DNA from 2 places in the Exiguobacterium sp. s145 genome. Region 2 is predicted to be linked to the other one. Evidence: a T-box and tRNA genes for the amino acid it is inferred to sense, from the RefSeq annotation. Region 2 holds a T-box; the other holds one or more tRNA genes.

Region 1 (11,018 bases), on a different contig from region 2:
TTTGCTGTTTGTTTGCATAGGAGATGACCGGATAATCTTCAATCAATGCGGCAGCATTTCCGTTTTTGACTTCCTGGAACATGGCCGGGCTGTCATTGAATTGAGTGACGGTGATTCCGAGTTTGTCTGCATTGTCAGTTGCATATTTTGCACCTGTTGTTCCCTTTTTAACCGCAACTTTCTTGCCTTTCAAATCATCGACTGATTTGATTTTGTTTTCATCTTCTTTGACGACCAGGATCAGCCCGGCTTTAAAGTACGGGTCTGAGAACGTAACAACCTTTTTCCGTTCCGGTGTGATACTCATTCCGGCAATCGCTACATCCAGTTGGTTCGCTTGAAGAGCGGGAATGATTCCGCTGAAATCCATCGCTTCAAACTTGATTTTAAATCCTTGATCTTTGGCAATCGCTTTGATGAGGTCGATATCGATTCCCTTGTATGTGTCCCCGTCTTTATATTCGAACGGCGGATACGTAACATCGATGCCAACCTTGTACGTCTTGTCTTTTGAGACCTCGTCCTGTGAACCGATACTACATGCGCTTAATACCACGAGACAGCTGAGCAATAAAAATAATACCGATAAATGCTTTTTCATGTTGTTACTCCTCTCTTGAAGACAAATGCCTTCTTTCATGTATTTTCCTCAAAAACTTTTCCTTAACACATATTTTATCAGAAAAATTCAAATTTTACGAACAAACTTGTTAAGAGCATGAATCAAAATTTTTCAAAATAAAAAAAATAGGAGCACCCTTCTGACGAAGAGTACTCCTATTTTCACTTTAAAATGCCGCCGAGAGGACTTGAACCTCCACGGTGTTGCCACCACTAGATTCTGAGTCTAGCGCGTCTACCAGTTCCGCCACGACGACTTCTATTTATGTTATTAGAATACTAAATAGTTTTTTTCGTGTCAACGGTTTCATGCATTTTTTTATACTTTTTCTGTCGGTTCGTCTAAAATCCGCCGGACGAATCGTTCCACGACCGTATCGTATGTGTCCGGATCCTCGAAATAAGCCATCGCGTGGGCTGCATTCGGAATGACCACCAATTCTTTTTCCGTCGGACAGGCTTGATACAATTCATAGACCATTGAAGTCGGAACAAATGTATCGGCTCCGCCGTGAATAAACAGAATCGGAACCGTCGCCCGCTGGACTTGCTTAATGGCCGAGGCTTCACTGAAAAAATAGCCCGCTTTTAATTTCGTCAAGATACTTGTCATCGTCAGGAACGGGAAATGCGGCAGACGATACATCCGCTTCATTTGATAGGCGAGAACGGCGTTGACCGACGTATACGCACAATCGGAAATGATGCCTTTGATTTGCGGCGGCAACAGTTCCCCACTGGTCATCAGAACGGTTGCTCCTCCCATCGAAACACCGTGCAAAAAGATTGCACTTTCTCGGCCAAGACGAGCTACCAGATATTCGGTCCACCGGAGACAATCTTCCCGGTCATGCCATCCGAAACCAATATAGTTCCCGTCACTTTTTCCGTGTCCACGGTTATCCGGCATCATGACGTGGAAACCGGCTTGGTGATACAGATACGCAAATCCGGCCAAATCCGTTCCGACACCGCCGTATCCATGCACTAAAATCACAATCCGATCCGATGGTACAAGCGGCGGCAAGTAATGCCCGCGTAACATTAATCCGTCATGCGCCTTGACTTCAATCAATTCCAGCGGCTGTTCTTTAATCCACGTCTGCCCCGGTTGCATCAGACGGACCATTTCGTCACTCAAATCACGGTTATTGGATAAAAAGGGTTTCGGATTGGTTGCGATCGCCATTTCATAAAAGTAATAACTCGCTGCAAGCATCCCGGAACCGATTACACCTAAACCGATTTTCGTTCGTGTTCGCATTGCTCCCACTCCTCATCTGCTCTTAAAGATCAATTTGTAGTTGTGCTGAGGACTCGGCATCCTCTTCTTGTAAAATTTGTTGCCGCAGACGATGTTCGTGTTGTGCCTTTCGGTAAGCAAATTCCTGAACCAATTCTTGTCCCGTGAACCCTTCTTCGACGATGTCCGACAGCAAATCCGTTTCCGTCGTGACGATTTCCTGTGGGTTCCGAATAATCAGCACTTGACCGACCTGTGCTAACATCAGTTCATCTTTTACCTGTAACGCATCATAAAACGGTTCAGGCAGGGTCATCCGCCGTGTTTCCGGATTGATGTGCACCCGCTTGTACGCTGCTAACGATTGAAACTTCCGACTCGCCATATCTGTCCTCCTCTTCTAGATTACTGAAATGTCATGTCTAATCTAGAGTCTTTTCCTTGAATCATGATAGTTGCTGATGCTCCGTTGACGAGTGTCATTTGCGGCGGTTGGTGACCGATATCGAGATCGTAAAACACCGGAATGTCCAGCAGTTCATTAAACGTCTCATACACGTCGAGGATGGTATACTCCTCAACTGTCCGCCCGCCGGCTGTTCGTCCGAACACGATGCCCGATGCCCGCTCGAACCACCCCGCGAGATACATCTGCATCAGCGAACGGTGAACGTCGGTGGCACTCGCTTCCGATACTTCAAAGTACCAAAGAATCGGTTCTTCATTCAGCTGATCCGTCTGAAACGTGACCACATCTCCGTACGGTGTTCCGATGAGATGACGAATCGTTTCAAGACATCCGCCAAGCAACCGGCCGGATACCTGTTTTTGGGCCGGATCGATTGTTTTCCACTCTGTTGCCGCGTCGAGGTGGTACATATAACGTTCGGGCCGTTCCGCATGATTCCAATTCGTCTGATACAAATCAGATGTCCACTGCGTCACGGTTGCTCCGGCAGGCGTCGCGAGAACTCGTCGCCAAGCTGTCGTCGTTTCATCCCATTCTTCACTGCGCATGTCGACGAAGTTTGGTCCGTGCGCCGTCGCAATGCCGGTCTTGAGCGTAATCGCAAACAGTAATGTACTGATATCCGAATACCCGAGCAACCACTTTGCCGGAATTCGTTCAAAATCCAGGAATGGTAACACATCAATCGCCCGTTCCCCTCCAAATGGTGGAATGATTGCATCAATTTCCGGATTTTGCAGCATTGCATTCAGCTCGTCCGCCCGCGTTTGAACCGGCGCACTTGCCGCCTGCTGTTGTGTCCAAACGGTTTGTCCGACTTGAACAGTCATTTGCCGATCCCGTAATCGATTCGTCGCCTCTTCAATCATCGGATGCAGTTCTTCCGATAATCCGGAAGACGGAGCCGTCACACCGATTGTTTGTCCGGTCCAACCTAAATAAGGATAACGCATGTCTGTTTCCTCCTGACGATGTGATATTGTTAATCGAGTGATGCCACCAATCGGCTGAGCTGTTCGACTTTTTTAGTAAACGGTTCAATGGGAACGATTCGTACTTCCCGGTGAATTTCTTTCCCGTTCGCAAAAAACAGCAAAGCCGGAGCAGTAAACACGGAAAATTCTCCGGCAATTTCCGGGACGCTTCCTAAATCGACATGTCCCGACCGAAATTCGGGATGACTTGCTAATATCGGCTCAATCTGCGGAAACAACGAAGCGCAGACACCGCAGCCCGGACTAGAAACATAAATAAAACTCGCCCGCTGCACGAGATAAAAATCCCTTACGGCTTCAATGGACGTCAACTCTTGAAAAGTCGCCATGTTTCGTCCTCCTCTTTTTGTAAAATATCTTTTAATTATAACGTGATGCCACAAAAAAAACACCTTCCACCCGGTGTATCTAAGTCACAAGCACTTAAATACTCGGGCGAGGTATCTTCTTTTGATTGTTCTATGGTTTGGCAGTAGCTGCGAGCTCCGCATATTCTTCAGACGTAAAAGCACGAGAACGTGTTAAAAACCGTTTCCCCTCGACGCCTTCCAAGGAAAACATTCCGCCTCGACCATCAACGACATCAATGATCAGTTGCGTATGTTTCCAGTAGGCGTATTGATCCTCATGAATATAAAACGGACAGCCGCCGATTGTACCGATCAATAAATCTTGATCGCCTAAAAATAAATCGCCTTCCGCAAAACACATCGGGGAACTTCCGTCACAGCATCCACCTGATTGATGAAACATTAACGGTCCGTGTTTTGCTTTTAGCAGTTCAATCAATTCCAAGCCGGCATCGGTCGCAAGTACACGTTCGACCATGTCGCCACATCCTTTCTTCGATTAGAAGAAACCAAGTTTATCCGGGCTGTAGCTGACGAGAAGATTTTTTGTCCGCTGGTAATGGTTAAGCATCATTTTATGATTTTCACGGCCGATTCCCGACATCTTGTAACCGCCGAACGCAGCGTGGGCCGGATATTGGTGGTAACAGTTTGTCCAGACGCGTCCTGCTTCAATCGCCCGTCCGAAACGGTATGCCCGGTTCATGTCACGCGTCCAGACACCGGCACCTAAGCCGTACAGCGTGTCATTGGCAATTTGCAGTGCTTCCTCTTCTGTTTTGAATGTCGTGACGGACAGGACCGGCCCAAAAATCTCTTCTTGGAAAATCCGCATCTTGTTGTTTCCTTTGAAAATCGTCGGTTGAATGTAATAACCGTCTGCGAGGTCACCGTCAAGATGGTTCCGTTCGCCGCCAATCAGACACTCGGCCCCTTCCGATTTTCCGATTTCGAGATACGACAGGATTTTCTCCATCTGTTCACTCGAAGCTTGAGCCCCCATCATGACGTCAGCATCCAGCGGATTACCGAGCTTGATCGCTTTGACGCGTTCGAGGACCCGTTCCATGAATGGCTCATAGATGGATTCTTCAATCAAGGCACGTGATGGACACGTACAGACTTCCCCTTGGTTCAGGGCAAACATCAGTAATCCTTCGATTGCTTTATCGAAAAAGGCATCATCGGCATCCATGATATCAGCGAAGAAGATGTTTGGTGATTTCCCGCCGAGCTCGAGTGTAACCGGAATGATGTTTTGTGACGCATACTGCATGATGAGTCGTCCCGTCGTCGTCTCACCCGTAAAGGCGATTTTCGCAATCCGCTTGCTTGAGGCGAGCGGTTTTCCGGCTTCCAGTCCGAAACCGTTGACGATATTCAGGACACCCGGAGGTAATAGGTCTTCAATCAGTTCCGTCATCAGTAAAATACTTGCCGGTGTTTGTTCCGCCGGTTTCAGGACGACACAGTTTCCTGCCGCGAGTGCCGGTGCGAGTTTCCAGACAGCCATTAAAATCGGGAAGTTCCACGGGATGATCTGACCGACGACTCCAAGCGGCTCATGGAAATGATAAGCGACCGTATCGTTGTCGAGTTCTCCGATTGAACCTTCCTGCGCGCGGATGACTCCTGCAAAGTAACGGAAATGATCAATCGCAAGCGGAAGATCGGCATTCAGTGTCTCACGGACCGCTTTCCCGTTTTCGAGCGTTTCCGCATAGGCAAGCATCTCAAGATTTTCTTCCATCCGATTCGCGATTTTATTTAAGATGTTTGACCGCTCTGCGACTGACGTCTTGCCCCAGGCATCCTTTGCCGCATGTGCCGCGTCGAGGGCGAGTTCAATATCTTCTTTACCGGAACGGGCGACTTGACATAATACTTTCCCGGTAATCGGCGTCACGTTATCAAAATATTCTCCACCGACCGGTGCCGTCCATTTTCCGTTAATGAAATTTTCATAACGATCCTTGTATTGTACCTTTGACCCTTGCGTGTTTGGAATCTCATAAATCATCTGATTGTTCCTCCCTCAAATAAAATGGTCAACCGACGAGAAGGTATCTCATGTATGCGCTTTCATTTTACCCCTATCGAAATGTCTTCTCGTTTCTATCGTACCAAATGTTTTATAAAAGTCAAAATTTTCCGGTATTTTTTTTACGATTTTTTTCACAAAAAAAACACGTCATCTCCAAAAAATGGATTGACGTGTGGATTGGTCGAATTAGCGTGTCGGATCGATGCCGTCTTCTTTATCTGAAGGTGTATCCGAGTTCCCGAACTCACCGACTTTACTGAATCCGTCAGTTGCCCCGTCGATGTCTTTACCGGTTGCCGTAACGGATGGATCAAGGACCGCCTCTTCACTCGGGCGCGACATCGGATCGTTTCCAAGCTGCTCTTCTTCTTTTTTCGCGTCTTCAATACATAATAACGTTTCCGGAATGATGTCAAGACGTTCGATTTCAATCTCTTTGCCGCAGACTTTACAGATTCCGTACGTGCCATCTTCAATCGCTTTTAACGCGACATCGACATCCGATAACATTTCTTCCTGCATATCTGTCATTGCTTGATCGCGTTCCCGTAAAAACAATTCGTCTCCCGAATCGCCCGGGTGGTTGTCGTAGCTCGACAGTTCCCCTGTATCATAGTCGACTTCGCGATTTTCAATATTTGTTTCCGTTTTATCTTTTTCCTTTAACAAACGTGTTTTGAATGTCTCGATTTGCTTTTCTGATAACATAGCCTTCATCTCCAATTCTTTAGCTTCAGCTTCTTCTCTAAAGGATTTAACCGAAATGAAACCATGTTAAACGTCAAAGACTGTCTTAAGAGCATTTATAGGAGCGGATCGAGCCGTGTAAATCACAGATGACCGTCATGAATTCCTGACCATCCTTGAAGCAGATTTGATGACTTCTGCCATTTTTAGAAGTCGTAATATCATCGATCCACAGCCGGGTAGCGTCAGCGGAGGATAACATCGCTACTTTGTCACGAATCAAGAACAGATCAAACGGCAACAGATTTAAGGACTGGATGACTAAACCGTATTTCCGGAACAGCGGATCCAGCTGGTAATGCGAGAGGCTGTATAAACTCTTCTCCATCCCGCCGATCAACAATTGAATCGAGTGACACGTTTCCCGGCTGTCGATCCGCTCTTTTTGCAGGATGATTTGTCCTTGAACGCCGGATCCATCAAAGACATGTTGCATTTTCTCTTGATCGACGCGAAGAGCTCCCGGTTTGACATGTAAGACCAGATGCGCAAATTCGGCGTAATCCGGTTTTCCGATTTCAAGTGCCTGAATATGTCTCACTTCTTCCCGTTCAATCAATTCGATCAATCCGCGTTCCACTGTGTCCGACACGTTCCCTTCAGAGGAAAGACGGACATCAATCACGTATTGGTCGACGACAGTATTGACTTCGAGTGTATACATCAAGTGCGGGTTCTGTTCTTGTTCGAGGGTCAGGCGGTTCAACAGCAATTGATGAATCAGTTCGACCGGTGTATGAGATGAAAATTGACTCGTGTAAATCAAGTGTTTTGCTGCCATCGAATGGTTTGATTTTAATCGTGTTCCTTTAGCCATATATACGTTCACTTTATAATTCAGCATAATTCCACCTTCTCTTAACTAAGAATCGGATCGGAGAATAGTTCCGTTTCTATAGCGTACATTGCAAAAACCGTTAAAAATATTCGATAACGAATATTCTAAATCTGTTATACACAAGACTATGAATTTATGTTAAAGATTTGGAAATTAGAAAACTTGGGTGCTTTTCCTAAAACAATTGGATTTAAAGACAAAAAAACCAGTCTCCGGCAAACACCGGAACTGGTTCAGGTCAAACGGGATCAGGCAATGGAATCACTCATCGGGTGCATCTGTTCATACTGACTGACAATCAGTTGACTGAGACGTTCGTCTGCTTCCAGTCCCAGATAAGTCGCGACGGTTTTTCGGATGCCGTTTTGTTCAATAAAGGTATTTAATTCAGAAGATTCTAAATCATTTGGATCGGAGTAGGTTAAAGCCGCAGCAATCCCCAGAGCTAATCCATTCGCCTCGATACCACGGTCCATTAATTCGCGGGCCGGTTTGACCAACCGGTCGCGTGGCCCGAGCTTCCGGATCGGTGAACGGGCAACACGGACGATTTCATCATGGATCCGCGGATTTTCAAATCGTTTAATGTTTTTTTGAATATAGGCGCTGTGATCTTTCGGATCAAAGCCGTATTTTTCAAGCAGTAACCATCCGGTTTCATACAAGGCACTTTGTACGCCGCGCCGGACACGGACATCCTGCAGACTTTCAGCAATCGTCTCTTTTCCAAACAATGCACCGAGGTAAGAGGCGATCGCATGTCCGGTGTTGACGGTGAATAATTTCCGTTCGATGAACGGTGTGATGTCTGCCACGTATGTTACACCTTCGAACACCGGATAATCATCCGGTAACGCCTTTGTCTCAATAACCCACTCGAAAAACGGTTCGACTTCGACGTATAACGGATCGTCATGGTGTTGCAACGGGACAATCCGGTCGACGGCGGCATTCGGGAAAAAGACATTGCCTGGCGTTGACTCAAGATAATGCATCACTTCTTGCTGCAAATGACTGGATCCTTCGATCATGTTTTCACATGCGATCACAAAGACGTTTTGGGTTGTCGTCCGTTGTTTGAGTCCTTCCGCAAGCAAGGGAGCAATTCTCGCAAGCAACGTCGGTCCGACAGCTGTCGTCACGACATCGGCTGTCGCGATGGCTTCGACTACCCGCTCGGCTTCAGTCTGACTGTTCAATGCTGTGACGCGCGACACCTCTTCCACCGCTGCTTCTTCCGCCGCATAACCGACCGTATACGCCCCGCGCGTTTTCAACGCTTCGACGACTTCGGCATTCACGTCAATGAAACAGACATCATAACCTGATTTAACCAATTGTAAGCCGATGAAGCCCCGACCGATATTTCCTGCACCAAAATGAACGGCTTTCATAGCTTACACCTCCACAGATAACAGCTGAATAATGTCTTCGGCTGTTTGCGCTTTGACCAACTGCTCGACATTCTCTTCATCCGAACAAATAATGGCAATGTGCGACAGCAGTTCCAGGTGTTCGTCACCAATGCCGGCAATCCCGATGATCAGCTTTGCCTGTTCGGTTCCGAACGACACACCGTTCGGAACCTGTAGAATGGATAATCCTGTTTTTAAGACTTCTTCTTTTGACTCTTCCGTCCCATGAGGAATCGCGACATGGTTTCCGATGTAGACCGTCGATAACCGGTGACGGGTTTTCATCGATTCGATATAGTTCGGACGGACATATCCATGATCGACGAGCAATGTTCCTGCTGCTTCAATCGCTTCCTCGTCCGTATTAAACTGTTGATTCAGTAACACCATTTCTTTTTCCAGTTTCATCGCAGTTGCCATCCTTCATTCACTCCTGTCTATTTTTTAAGAAATTTTATTGCGTGCTGTTTCGATTTCGTGAACCAGTTGATCATAGTAACCTGCATTCAAGAAGTTTTCGACGGACCGATGTTCAGCTTGCGGTACTCGTTCCTTCGCCCGTTGCGTCAAATCCTGGTGCGTGATGATGAATTCGGCATCTGTCGGGAGTTGACTGATCGACGTGTTCGTTACTTTAATCGGCAGTCCGGCTTTATTAATTTTGTTGCGTAAGACGGATGCGCCCATTGCACTCGATCCCATTCCGGCGTCGCAGGCAAAAATGATGTGTTCGACTTCTGCTAATGAAGTTGCAGATTCCGCTGAAACAAGCGAGGAAGCAATCGAATTTTTACCTTTCATCGCGCTGACATTAGCCGTTGCTTCTTCAAGCGATGTCTCTTTTGCTTTACTCGTTTTGAGCAAGACAGACGAAACAACAAACGTAACGGATGCAGAAATCAGGATACCGGCAACAAGACCGACATATGAACCGCGAGATGCCATCGCAAGGACAGCAATGATACTTCCTGGTGAAGCCGGTGCGACCAGACCGACATCAAATAAGACGAAAGTGAGGATACCGCTCATACCGCCGGCAATCATGGCGAGCAAGAGAACCGGTTTCATCAGCACATACGGGAAGTAGATTTCATGAATCCCGCCGATGAACTGGATAAAGGCTGCCCCTGGTGCTGTCTTTTTCGCTGCACCTGAACCGAAGACCGAATAAGCGAGTAACAAGCCGAGACCCGGTCCCGGATTCGCTTCGAGTAAAAACAGAACCGATTTTCCGGCTTCACTAACTTGGTCCAAACCGAGCGGACTTAAGATGCCGTGGTTAATGGCATTGTTGAGGAACAAGATTTTAGCCGGTTCGATGAACAGACTCGCAAGTGGCAGCAAATGAGCACTGACGATCGCTCCAACAGCCGCTGCCATGATATCGTCCAGTCCCGTCATCAGCGGACCAAACAGTTTAAAGCCACCGATCATCAACAAACCACCGATAATCCCGACCGAGAAATTGTTAACGAGCATCTCAAGACCCGGTTTAACTTTGCCTTCAATTAGTTGATCAAATTTCTTGATGGTAAATCCGCCGAGTGGTCCCATGACCATTGCGCCGAGGAACATCGGAATTTCTGTTCCGACGATGACCCCCATCGTCGCCAGTGCCCCGACGACTCCCCCGCGAACGTCATGCATCAATTTCCCGCCGGTAAACCCAATCAGTAGCGGCAACAGATACGTAATCGTCGGACCGACTAACTCCGCCAGACTTTTATTCGGTGCCCACCCGGTCGGAATGAATAACGCCGTGATGATCCCCCAGGCGATGAATGCACCGATGTTCGGCATGACCATCCCGCTGAGGAAACTTCCAAACCGTTGTACCTGGACACGGAGTCCACGTTTTCCTTCTTGTGTTGTTGTCATTGGTGTACCCTCCATTTCGTTTGCATTGTATGATAAGTGCTTTGCTATGCCCTTATTGTATGCGCTATGGAAACGCTTACTCAATCTTTCCTAGTTCACGTTTTGTCAGATTACTTGGACAAGACCAAAAGAACCATCCGTATCAACGAATGGTTCTTCTGATTTGTTGTCCTCATGAGAAATTAATCGGTTGCTCGACCGCCTCGAGCTCTCTTTCGATGACCTTCCGGAATGTCCGGTTCAAAATCTGTTGCAGTTGATGAACATCCCCGTATTCAAATTGATGGGTTTGTTCATCATTTTCGATGATCGCACCACTGATTGAGCTGAGCAGTTGCAGCAGTTGATCCGTCGATTCTTCTGGTGCCGCGAGTACTAAAATCCGTTCGACCGGTTGAATGAGCTGATCCATCCCCAA
Region 2 (11,018 bases):
GACAGAACTGTGTGAACCGTTATTGCTGATTGCGGAGTGGCAGGGAGAAGCGGTCGGTGGATATTTCGTCCTGCTCGGGAACGAGTATGCACACGGACATCTGATCGGCTGTCAACGTGATGAACATAAACTTTTTCCGAATCAGCGCCTGGAGTATGAGGCGATTTTACATTCCAAGTCAGCCGGCATGGTCGAGCAGCACCTCGGTGGCGGCTATAAGGAACGGGACAGTCTGTTTGAAAGCAAATGTCGCTATACAGGTTACCGTATGTTTGAATACCACCAAGGAAAGACGATTCTTCTTCCCCATGTCTATGAACAATTGTGTCAACGGTACGGAAGCGACGAAGCAGCCAACTATTTCCCGGAATACCGTTATCAGGAGACGGTTTTAGCCACCTGATCATCTGCAGATGATCAGGTTTTTTGGTAGGCTGATAACAGGAGGGGAAATCATGAAAAAAACAGGTTTGATTTTTGATATGGATGGGGTCATCCTCGATAGTGAAATTCAATATTTTAAAGTCCATCAACAGATGTTCAACACGTTATCGATTCCGCTGGATTTGACGCAGTATGCGACATTCATGGGGAAAACCGGGGATGAGATGTGGGAGGAACTGATCACACAACACGCGTTACCGCACTCGACGGAAGCATTGCTGGCACTCGAACACGAATTATTCCAACAGCATGCGAAGCCGGAGACCTGCGGTTTGAAGGACGGCGTAAAAGAACTGATGGAACTGGCCCGGACGGAAGGATACCGGATTGCGATTGCGTCCTCGAGTTCACTTGAAAAAATTAAACGTGTCATTACGCATTATGAATTGACGGTCGATGCTTATACGAGCGGATTTGAAGTCCCGCGTTCCAAACCGGATCCGGCGATTTTTCGTCTGGCGGCAGAGCGGATCAATCAGTCACCCGAGGCCTGTATCGTCATTGAAGACGCCGCAAACGGGATGATTGGTGCCAAAAAAGCGGGCATGGAAGTCATTGCCCTGCTCGACGATCGGATGCCGGCACAAGTCTTGCATCATGCGGATCATGCCGTATCATCGCACGCCGCGATTGGAGAAATTTTACGCAACCGTTGACGGTAAGGGAAGGTTCGGCTTACACTTACACATAGATAGTCCATTGCGACGAACTGAAGTAGTAAGGGAGTCATTCCGTTTTAGAGAGCTGGTGGTCGGTGCAAACCAGTCGGAATCGTCCGTGAACTCGTCAGGGAGCATGATTCGTGAAACCAAGTAGCGAACTCCGGTCCTTCACACCGTTATCTGTGAATCAAGTGGTCTGCTTCAGCAGACAACGTGGGTGGTACCGCGGGAGACAAACCGGTCTTTCGTCCCTATTCCTAGGGGCGGAGACCGGTTTTTTGTATATTCAGAGGAGGAATAAAGATGCCGTACAATCATCGTGAAATCGAACCGAAATGGCAAGCGCGTTGGGAACAGGACAATGCGTTCGTCACAACAGAAGATCCGGAAAAAGAAGGCTTTTATGCGTTAGACATGTTTCCTTATCCATCGGGAGCAGGACTTCATGTCGGTCACCCGGAAGGATACACGGCAACCGATATCTTGGCCCGGATGAAACGGATGCAAGGATACAACGTCCTTCACCCGATGGGATGGGATGCGTTTGGACTTCCGGCGGAGCAGTATGCGCTTGATACAGGAAATGACCCGCGGGAGTTCACTGCCCAAAACATCGAAACCTTTAAACGTCAGTTAAAAGACTTGGGATTCTCGTACGACTGGGATCGTGAAATCAATACGACGGATCCGAAATATTACAAATGGACACAGTGGATTTTTACGAAATTGTATGAACAGGGACTCGCTTTCGTTGACGAAGTCGCCGTTAACTGGTGCCCGGCTCTTGGAACGGTGCTTGCGAACGAGGAAGTCATCGACGGGCTGTCCGAGCGTGGTAATCATCCGGTTGTCCGCGTCCCGATGCGGCAGTGGGTTTTAAAAATTACCGAGTACGCGGACCGTTTGCTCGAAGATTTGGATGAACTCGACTGGCCGGAATCCGTCAAGGAAATGCAACGGAACTGGATCGGAAAATCGGAAGGTGCGGAAATCGACTTTACGATCGACGGTCATAAAAAACAAGTGACGGTCTTCACGACACGTCCGGATACCGTCTTCGGCGCAACGTATCTCGTTCTGGCACCGGAGCATCCATTTGTCACGGATATCACAACAGAGGATCACGAAGAAGCGGTTAAAGCATACATCGCGTCTGTCCAGACGAAGTCAGATTTGGAACGGACGGATCTTGCGAAAGAAAAAACAGGCGTCTTCACGGGAGCTTTTGCCGTCAACCCGATTTCCGGCGAACGTCTGCCAATCTGGATCGCCGATTATGTCCTCGCGACATACGGAACAGGCGCGATCATGGCCGTTCCGGCACACGATGAGCGTGATCATGAATTTGCGAAACAGTTTGACCTTCCGATCATCGAAGTCGTCAAAGGCGGTAACGTTGACGAAGCAGCGTATACGGGTGAAGGCGAACACGTCAATTCACAAATGCTCGACGGATTGTCAAAACAGGAGGCGATTGAAACGATCATCGCTGAACTGGAGACGAACCAAGTCGGACGCAAAAAAATCACGTTCCGGTTGCGTGACTGGTTATTCAGCCGTCAGCGCTACTGGGGTGAACCGATTCCGGTCGTCCACATGGAAGACGGAACGATGAAGACACTCGATAAATCGGAACTTCCGCTTGAATTGCCGATGATTCCGGAAATCAAGCCGTCCGGCACAGGTGAATCACCACTCGCCCTTGCAGAAGACTGGCTCGATTACACGGATCCGGTCACGGGACTTAAAGGACGCCGCGAGACGAATACGATGCCGCAATGGGGCGGCAGCTGCTGGTACTACCTCCGCTTCATTGATCCGCATAATGAAGAGGCGATTGCCGATCCGGAAAAACTAAAATACTGGCTTCCGGTCGATATTTATATCGGAGGAGCCGAGCATGCCGTGCTTCATTTACTGTATGCTCGCTTCTGGCATAAAGTCTTGTATGATATCGGTGTCGTACCGACGAAAGAACCATTCCAAAAGTTGTATAACCAAGGGATGATTCTTGGAGAAAACAATGAAAAAATGTCGAAATCACGCGGAAACGTCATCAATCCGGATGAAATCGTCAAATCGCACGGTGCAGATACACTCCGCTTGTACGAAATGTTCATGGGACCGCTTGATGCTTCGGTGTCGTGGTCGGAGAACGGTCTTGACGGGGCACGTCGTTTCCTTGACCGAGTCTGGCGTCTGTTCGAACGGACGGCGGACATTCAGGACGTGACGACAGTCGATGCAGACTTTGAACGTGTCTACCATCAGACGGTTAAAAAAGTAACGGAAGACTTCACGAACATTCAGTTCAACACCGGAATTTCGCAGTTGATGGTCTTCGTCAACGAGGCTAATAAACAACCGGTCTTACCGCGTCACTTCCTTCGCGGATTCATTCAATTGCTGACCCCGGTCGCACCGCACCTTGGGGAAGAGTTATGGGAACAGCTTGGTTTTGAGGATACATTGACATATGCGGCATGGCCGACATTTGACGAAACGAAACTCGTCAGCGATACAATGGAATTCGTCATTCAAGTCAACGGTAAAGTCCGTTCGAAGCTCGTCATCAGCATGGAGGCAACAAAAGAAGAAATTGAAGCCCTTGCGTTTGCCGATGAAAAAACACAAGAGTGGATTGGCGATAAAACGGTTCGAAAAGTCATCGTCGTTCCGAAAAAACTGATCAATATCGTAGCGAACTAAGGTAAAACCCCTCATCTGATTCGTCAGATTGAGGGGCTTTCGTTTACCTCCGTCGCAAGTCCGCTTTTTTTTTAGGGCGCCTTCTGCTAAACTGAATCAGAAACCGAGACAGAAAGGCGATTTGTGTAAATGAAACGAACTTATATAGTCTATACAACGATTTTTGCCGTCGTCTCCGGTCTGATCCTTTGTGTGTCGCTCGTCTTTTCGAGACCTGAGACCGTCGCACAAATCAAAGAGACGTTTGCCAAAATTGAGACACAATCGAAACACCAAGCAGCAGTTAAACAAGTACCGACGAAAACACCGTCTTCCATTCCGAATCCGGAAGAACCGTTGATCAAAAACGTCCAACAGATGTTGTACGATGATTCGATCGGTTCCTATCTTGTCGTAACGGAAGATTATCACTTTTTCGAAATCAGCGGGACCGGCGAACGAATCAATGCGTCATTCCAAATCGAGGATGAAGGCAAATTGATGTTATCGGGACTTGACGGTATGACGCTCGTTGACGGCGAGACCGTCGCCTTATTGACGTCCAATCAAATTCTCGTGACCGTTAAACGGGAAGAAGGCGTCTGGAAAGAAGACAAACGGGAACGGGTGGCAGGTACGACGATCCGCGACAGTTTCCACGGACTCGGTTACGATGCCAAGAAAAAACAATTCTACACGATCAATCACATTCGTTCGTTAGCGCGAAGTGAACTGACGTATTTCACGACGAAACAAGATGAAATAAAAATCGATAAAGATGCGACCGCAAAGGAAAAACGCGCTTTAAAGAAAAAACAAAAACCGCCGTATTTGACGATTGTAGAGCGAAAGCGGATTGACACGGCCGGCGGTATGCGCAGTGATGCGAAAAAAGCCTTCACGGAAAATTTCCGTCCGATTGGTCTTGCTGAACGGCAAGGGCGGATTTACACGTTGGATTCGGAAGCATTATTCCTGTATTCGATTGACACGAAAGATGTGACGATTACAGGGGAGTCGGCAAGCCCGAAAGTCTACGGGGCAGAAGGCATATTTGTTCAGGACAATGAGTTGTTTGCTTTGATCCAAACAGATAAATTCTCGAGCCGTTCGTTTACACCAATCGACTAAAAGGCTAGCTCCGTGTGGAACTAGCCTTTTTGTCATAACGCGGTCAGTGCAGCATTCGTGCCGGCGCAATGTCCGGTCACGAAAGCGGCTGTGATATTATAACCGCCTGTATAGCCGTGGATGTCGAGGATTTCGCCGGCGAAAAAGAGACCGTCTGCTTTTTTCGACATCATCGTTTTTGGTTGGATTTCCTTGATCGAAACACCGCCGCCGGTGACGAACGCTTTATCAAAGTCGAGTGTTCCGACTGCTTGAAGCGGGAAGCGTTTGAGCGTCGCCAGCAATTGAGTGAAGTCCTGTTTTTTAATTTGCGTACAGACTTCATCTCCAAAACCGATCCGGGCAAATAACAGATCGAGCAATCGTTCCGGAACAAATCCTTTTAACGCATTGCGGACCGTTTTTTTCGGGTTAGCGGCAAGGGCAGCTTGGAACCGTTCCGTCAGGGCACCGATCGATTCTTCCGGGAACAAGTCGATCGAAAGATGGACAACACGCTCACCGGACCGTTTTCTTTCTTTGATCGTGTACTGACTGCACCGTAAAGCAATCGGACCACTCAGACCGAAATGGGTAAATAACAGATCGCCGGTGTGCGTCTTGATCGGTTTATCTTTTTTACCGTGAACCGTCAGCGCGACGTCACGTAACGAAAGACCCTGAAGTGTCTTTTCTTGGATGAACGTATCGTTCAGTAAAATCGGCACTTCGGTCGGGAAAAGTTCCGTGATCGTATGACCGGCTTTACGTGCCCAAGGATAACCGTCGCCGGTTGAACCGGTATGGGGAACCGATTGTCCACCGACAGCGACGACACAACTCTTCGCTTCGAGGCGGGATCCGTCCGCAAGCAGGACGGCTGCGAACGAACCGTCCGGATGGAAGTCAAGTGTTGCAACTTCCGCATTGATTTGAATTTCAGCGCCGTGCTGGCGGATTTGATCAATCAATACCCGGACGACGTCAGCTGCTTTATCGGAAACCGGGAACATCCGTCCATTATCCTCTTCCTTCAGAGCGACACCAAAGCCCTCGAACAGTTCAATGATGGATTCGTTATTGAACTGAGAAAAGGCACTGTAGAGAAAACGGCCGTTTCCGGGAATCGATTGAACCAATTCTTCCAATGGTTTGCGGTTCGTGACGTTGCATCGACCGCCGCCTGAAATTGCCAATTTTCGTCCGAGTTTACTTCCTTTATCGAGCAAAAGCGTCTTAGCGCCTGCTTGTAACGAGGCGAGCGTTGCCATTAAGCCGCTTGGTCCGCCTCCGATTACGATTACATCATACATGTGGTCACCTCATTTGTTGGATTCTGCTTGTTTCACTTTAGCAGAAGTTTGTACTGTAAACAAACCGTCTCTTTCTTTTATGGAAGCTGAGCGGTATAATGATTTGCAATTGTGCAAGAGAGAACTTGTATATTGAGACGTTTATCGAGTCAAGAAAAAATAGAAAGTGCGAGGAAGGTTATCCATGTCGACTGTGAGCAAAAAGCAAGAAACTTCATCCAGTAATACCGGATTCGTTCGTGGAACGATGTTGTTGTCCGGTGCATCACTCATATCCCGTGCCCTTGGTCTGATTTATCTGTTTCCGTTTCAGTTCATGGTCGGAGCGACGGGAATCATGTTTTACACGTATGCCTATAACTATTATGCCATCATGATTGGTCTCGCAACAGCCGGTATCCCTGTAGCCGTTTCGAAGTTTGTCGCGAAGTACAATGCGATGGGGGAATATGATACAAGCGAGCGTTTATACCGATCCGGCTTAAAAATCATGTCCATCACCGGTATTGTTTCCTTTCTGGCCTTATTCTTACTGGCTCCGTATCTGGCTCACCGGGCAATTCCCGGAGGAGATGTCGACTCGGCTTCTTACGTTGATGCCGTCACGATGACGATTCGCGGAGTCAGTTTCGCCTTGATTCTGATTCCGGCGATGAGTATGACGCGCGGGTATTTCCAAGGGTATCAATCGATGGGGCCGACTGCGATTTCACAAATCTTGGAGCAGATTGTCCGGATCATCTTTTTACTGACCGGTGTCAGCATCGCGATTTATCTGTTTGATACCGATGCAGCCTGGGCAGCAACGATTGCGACATTCAGTGCCTTCATCGGGGCAATCGGCAGTGTCGCTGTGCTCGTTTATTATTTCCGGAAACGTGCTCCCGGCTTAAAAGCGTTACGCGACGGTCAGACGACGATATCGCCGAATCGTCCATTATCAGGATTGTATAAAGAACTGTTGACGTATGCGATTCCGATCGTTATGGTCGGTCTGTCGACACCGCTTTATCAGGTCATTGATCAAAACACGATGAATGCGGCTTTACAAAGCATCGGATACACGCTTGAAGCCGCCGGAAACGCAACAGCCTATCTGATTGCAGATAGTCATAAAATTGTCTTGATTCCGGTTTCGGTCGCGACAGGATTATCCTTATCCGCGACACCACTTTTGACGGCCTCGTTTACACAAGGGGATATGCGGAAAGTCCGGAAACAAATCTCGCAAATTTACCAACTGGCGTTTTTCGTAACGATTCCAGCGGTCGTCGGTATGATTTTACTGAGTGAAGAGACATTCCATGTCTTATTCCCGAGAGATCAGGCGGCATGGGTCTATTTATTAAGTTATGCACCAAGTGCGTTATTCCTCGCGTTGTATTCCGTGACAGCGGCAGTGCTGCAAGGAATCAACCGGCAGTATTTCACGATTATTGCGACACTGGCAGGATTGCTGACGAAGTATCTATTGAACGCACCGTTGATTCACTGGACCGGAGACGGAACAGGGGCCGGATATGCAACCATCCTTGGATACGTCGTCGCAACCGGATTGATGTTCTTCCGGATTACACAAACGGTTCAGTTCCCGTTCAGCACAGTCTTGCGCCGGACGTCACTGATTATGATCATCAGTGCCATCATGGGTGCGAGCGTCGCGCTCGTCAAATGGGGATTAGCAGCTCTGCTTCCCGCTACGACGATCGGTTCACTCATCATCTTAATCGTCGGAGCCGGAATCGGGATTGTCGTCTTTGCAGGTCTTGCCATTTGGAGCGGTCTTGCGGAAGCCGTACTTGGACGAAAATTTTCAATGAAACGAGGACGAGGAAATGCGTCTAGATAAATTACTCTCAAACATGGGAGCAGGATCCCGAAAAGAAGTAAAACAATTACTCAAGTCGGGTGCGATTCAAGTCGATGGCGAAATCGTCTACGACCCGAAACAGCACGTCGATACAGAAAATCAACAAGTGTTATTATACGGCGAACCGGTCACGTATCAAAAATTCATTTATTTAATGATGAACAAACCGCCCGGCGTAATCAGTGCGACAGAAGATAAGCGGGATCAAACCGTGATTGATTTACTGTTTGACGACGTGACGTACTTCAAACCGTTCCCGGTCGGACGACTCGACAAGGATACGGAAGGGCTGCTCTTGCTGACGAATGACGGATCATTTAATCATGCATTGATGTCACCGAAAAAACACGTCGAGAAAGTCTATTATGCGGAAGTCATCGGTACGCTGACAGAAGAGGACGTGGAGGAAGTTGCAGAAGGGGTCACACTTGAGGACGGCTATAAAACAAAGCCGGGCAAGCTGGTTATCTTGGAAGCAACGGACGAAACATCAACACTCGAGCTGACGATTACCGAAGGGAAGTTCCATCAGGTCAAACGGATGATGCTTGCTCTCGGAAAAGAAGTGACGTATCTGAAACGGTTGTCAATCGGACAATTGCCGCTTGATCCGACACTTGAAGCAGGAGAATACCGGGAACTCACACGTGGCGAATTAGCCTTGTTTGACTGGAAACCGGAATAAAAAAAGACGCTCTTCTTATAGAAGAGCGCCTTTTTGAATTATTGATTACGCAACGCTTCCGCAATCGGGAAGGGACCGCTTAATACTTCGAACTGACGTGTTTGAGTCGGGTGATCAATCAAGGTTACGAAGAGGGCCGCGATATCATCACGTGAGACTTCGCGTCCTTCATACGAATCAAAGTGTTCTTTCGTCTCGATCGTACCGCTCGGTTCATCATAACTGAGTGGACCCGGACGGACAATCGTATAATCGAGACCGCTGTCTTTTAAATGACGGTCGGCCGCACCTTTTGATTCCAGATAAACTTTTAAATCACCTTGCGGATGATCGGCACCGATTGAACTGAGCATCAAGAAACGCTCAATCCCGCTTGCTTTGGCCGCATCGATGACTTTAATGGCTCCATCCTGATCGACGGCGCGCGTCAGCTCTTCCGAAGCTCCGCCGGCACCGGCTGCAAAAATAACGACATCCGCATCTTTGACGACATCTGTCACATCTTTCGTTAAATCACCAAGACGGACCTCGGATGCGCCAAGAGCGATTAAGTCATTGATTTGATTTTCTTCCCGTACGACGGCGATTGCTTGATGCTGACCTTGTTTCCCGATCAGTTCAACCATTTTTCGTCCTGTTGTTCCGTTTGCTCCAATGATTAAAATATTCATCTCATCATCTCCTTCTCAAACTAGATATACCCTGCCTGAAAAAAAAATAACAAAAAAAGACGCGAAGGATTCGCGTCGTTACATAAAATAGTTTGATGAAACATCTTAATCAGCCGGCTTGTCGTTGTTTTTTACTTGATGTCCAAGTACCGCGTCTTGGGCTTACAATGAGGTTGTTGTATTCGAGCACGTTCAAGTCACGCTGGACGGTTCTTGAAGTAATGCCGAACTCTTCAACCAAGTCTGCTGTCGTAGTAGCTCCGTTCTCATTGATATAGAGATAAATCGATTTAATCCGGGTCAACATACGGTCTGTAGAATCTTTCATTGGTATAACCACTCCCCCAATGGATAGAATAGTGTTCTAAAGCTTCGGGTGACAAAAGACGATGATGAATTAAGTTGTTTCGCCTTTAGTATAACTCTTTTAATATAGAATGCAAGTAATTTAACCGAACGTTTTCAAAAATCACACAAACTTTCAATAGTTAATAGCGAATGAAACGTCTTTTATTCATTTTAATGTTCGCTAAAAACGTAATAACAAAAGATTTGGTATTTTGGATGTTCGTAATTGTCAAATTTTCGCTATACTTAAAGGTGAACGAATTAGCGGACAAGGGAGAGAAGTCAAATGGTCAATTGGAAAGAAGAAGTCATGGCACGACGTGAAGATCTCTTAGTTGATTTAAAGGAGCTATTACGCATACCGAGTATTCTCGATGAAACGACGATTCAAGAAGGTGCTCCGTTCGGGACGGAAGTCAAACGGGCACTCGATTGGATGCTTGCGCTGGGGGAACGGGATGGATTTATTACGAAGAACGTCGACGGATATGCCGGTCACCTCGAGTATGGTCAAGGAGACGAATTACTCGGAATCCTCTGCCACCTGGACGTCGTACCAGCAGGCGGTGACAATTGGACATACGGACCGTTCAATCCGACATTAGCCGACGGGAAATTGATTGCGCGGGGTGCAATCGATGATAAGGGACCCACGATGGCGGCGTATTATGCCTTGAAGATCGTCAAAGAGTTGGGGCTTCCGCTTTCAAAACGGATTCGTTTGATTGCCGGTGGGGATGAAGAAAGCGAATGGCGCTGTGTGAATCATTACTTCAAGCATGAAGAAATGCCGACGCTTGGATTTGCACCGGATGCTGATTTCCCTATCATTAACGCTGAAAAAGGATTGTATGACGGATTACTCGTTCAAGGTAAACCCGTAAAAGCAGCAGATACAGGCTATCAACTCGTTCGTTTTGAAGGCGGAGAGCGTCCGAATATGGTACCGGGTCACGCGACGGCTACGGTTCATGTCGCTGAACGGGGAACGATCGAAGAAGATTTCCATCAGTATCTGGAGAAACAAGGTGTGACAGGGACAGTCAAGGAGACGGCTGAAGGACTTGTCTTTGATGTCATCGGCGTCGCAGCGCATGCGATGGAACCGGATAACGGGAAAAACGCAGCCCTTCATTTGGCACGTTTCCTGCATACCCTTCATCTTGATTACAATGGCCGCCGTTATCTCGAGATGGTCGTGCATATGTTCCGTGATTCACGTGGTGT

Evidence for each region. A T-box is a leader RNA that pairs with one kind of tRNA and senses whether it is charged. The one in region 2 lies ahead of leuS (leucine--tRNA ligase), so its partner is inferred to be a tRNA-Leu.
Region 1: it encodes a tRNA-Leu, which carries the amino acid that the T-box ahead of leuS (leucine--tRNA ligase) is inferred to sense. The anticodon was not compared.

Annotation. Positions count from the first base shown of each region.
Region 1 covers NZ_JACSMV010000001.1:524,092-535,109, reverse strand. Annotated here, with positions in the region: gene KNQ07_RS02675 (transporter substrate-binding domain-containing protein) at 1-601, opposite strand, end outside; tRNA gene KNQ07_RS02670 (tRNA-Leu) at 795-878, opposite strand; gene KNQ07_RS02665 (alpha/beta hydrolase) at 941-1,885, opposite strand; gene KNQ07_RS02660 (hypothetical protein) at 1,908-2,249, opposite strand; gene KNQ07_RS02655 (S66 family peptidase) at 2,270-3,286, opposite strand; gene KNQ07_RS02650 (thioredoxin family protein) at 3,316-3,657, opposite strand; gene KNQ07_RS02645 (DUF779 domain-containing protein) at 3,788-4,156, opposite strand; gene adh (aldehyde dehydrogenase) at 4,178-5,698, opposite strand; gene KNQ07_RS02635 (TraR/DksA C4-type zinc finger protein) at 5,909-6,430, opposite strand; gene KNQ07_RS02630 (hypothetical protein) at 6,516-7,313, opposite strand; gene KNQ07_RS02625 (mannitol-1-phosphate 5-dehydrogenase) at 7,556-8,701, opposite strand; gene KNQ07_RS02620 (PTS mannitol transporter subunit IIA) at 8,705-9,142, opposite strand; gene KNQ07_RS02615 (PTS mannitol transporter subunit IIBC) at 9,167-10,600, opposite strand; gene KNQ07_RS16300 (BglG family transcription antiterminator) at 10,773-11,018, opposite strand, start outside.
Region 2 covers NZ_JACSMV010000019.1:2,857-13,874, forward strand. Annotated here, with positions in the region: gene KNQ07_RS12735 (peptidoglycan bridge formation glycyltransferase FemA/FemB family protein) at 1-403, shown strand, start outside; gene KNQ07_RS12740 (HAD family hydrolase) at 456-1,100, shown strand; T-box leader at 1,140-1,362, shown strand; gene leuS (leucine--tRNA ligase) at 1,410-3,815, shown strand; gene KNQ07_RS12750 (hypothetical protein) at 3,945-4,925, shown strand; gene KNQ07_RS12755 (BaiN/RdsA family NAD(P)/FAD-dependent oxidoreductase) at 4,958-6,217, opposite strand; gene KNQ07_RS12760 (putative polysaccharide biosynthesis protein) at 6,402-8,066, shown strand; gene KNQ07_RS12765 (pseudouridine synthase) at 8,053-8,772, shown strand; gene KNQ07_RS12770 (SDR family oxidoreductase) at 8,811-9,443, opposite strand; gene KNQ07_RS12775 (DeoR family transcriptional regulator) at 9,553-9,771, opposite strand; gene pepV (dipeptidase PepV) at 10,078-11,018, shown strand, end outside.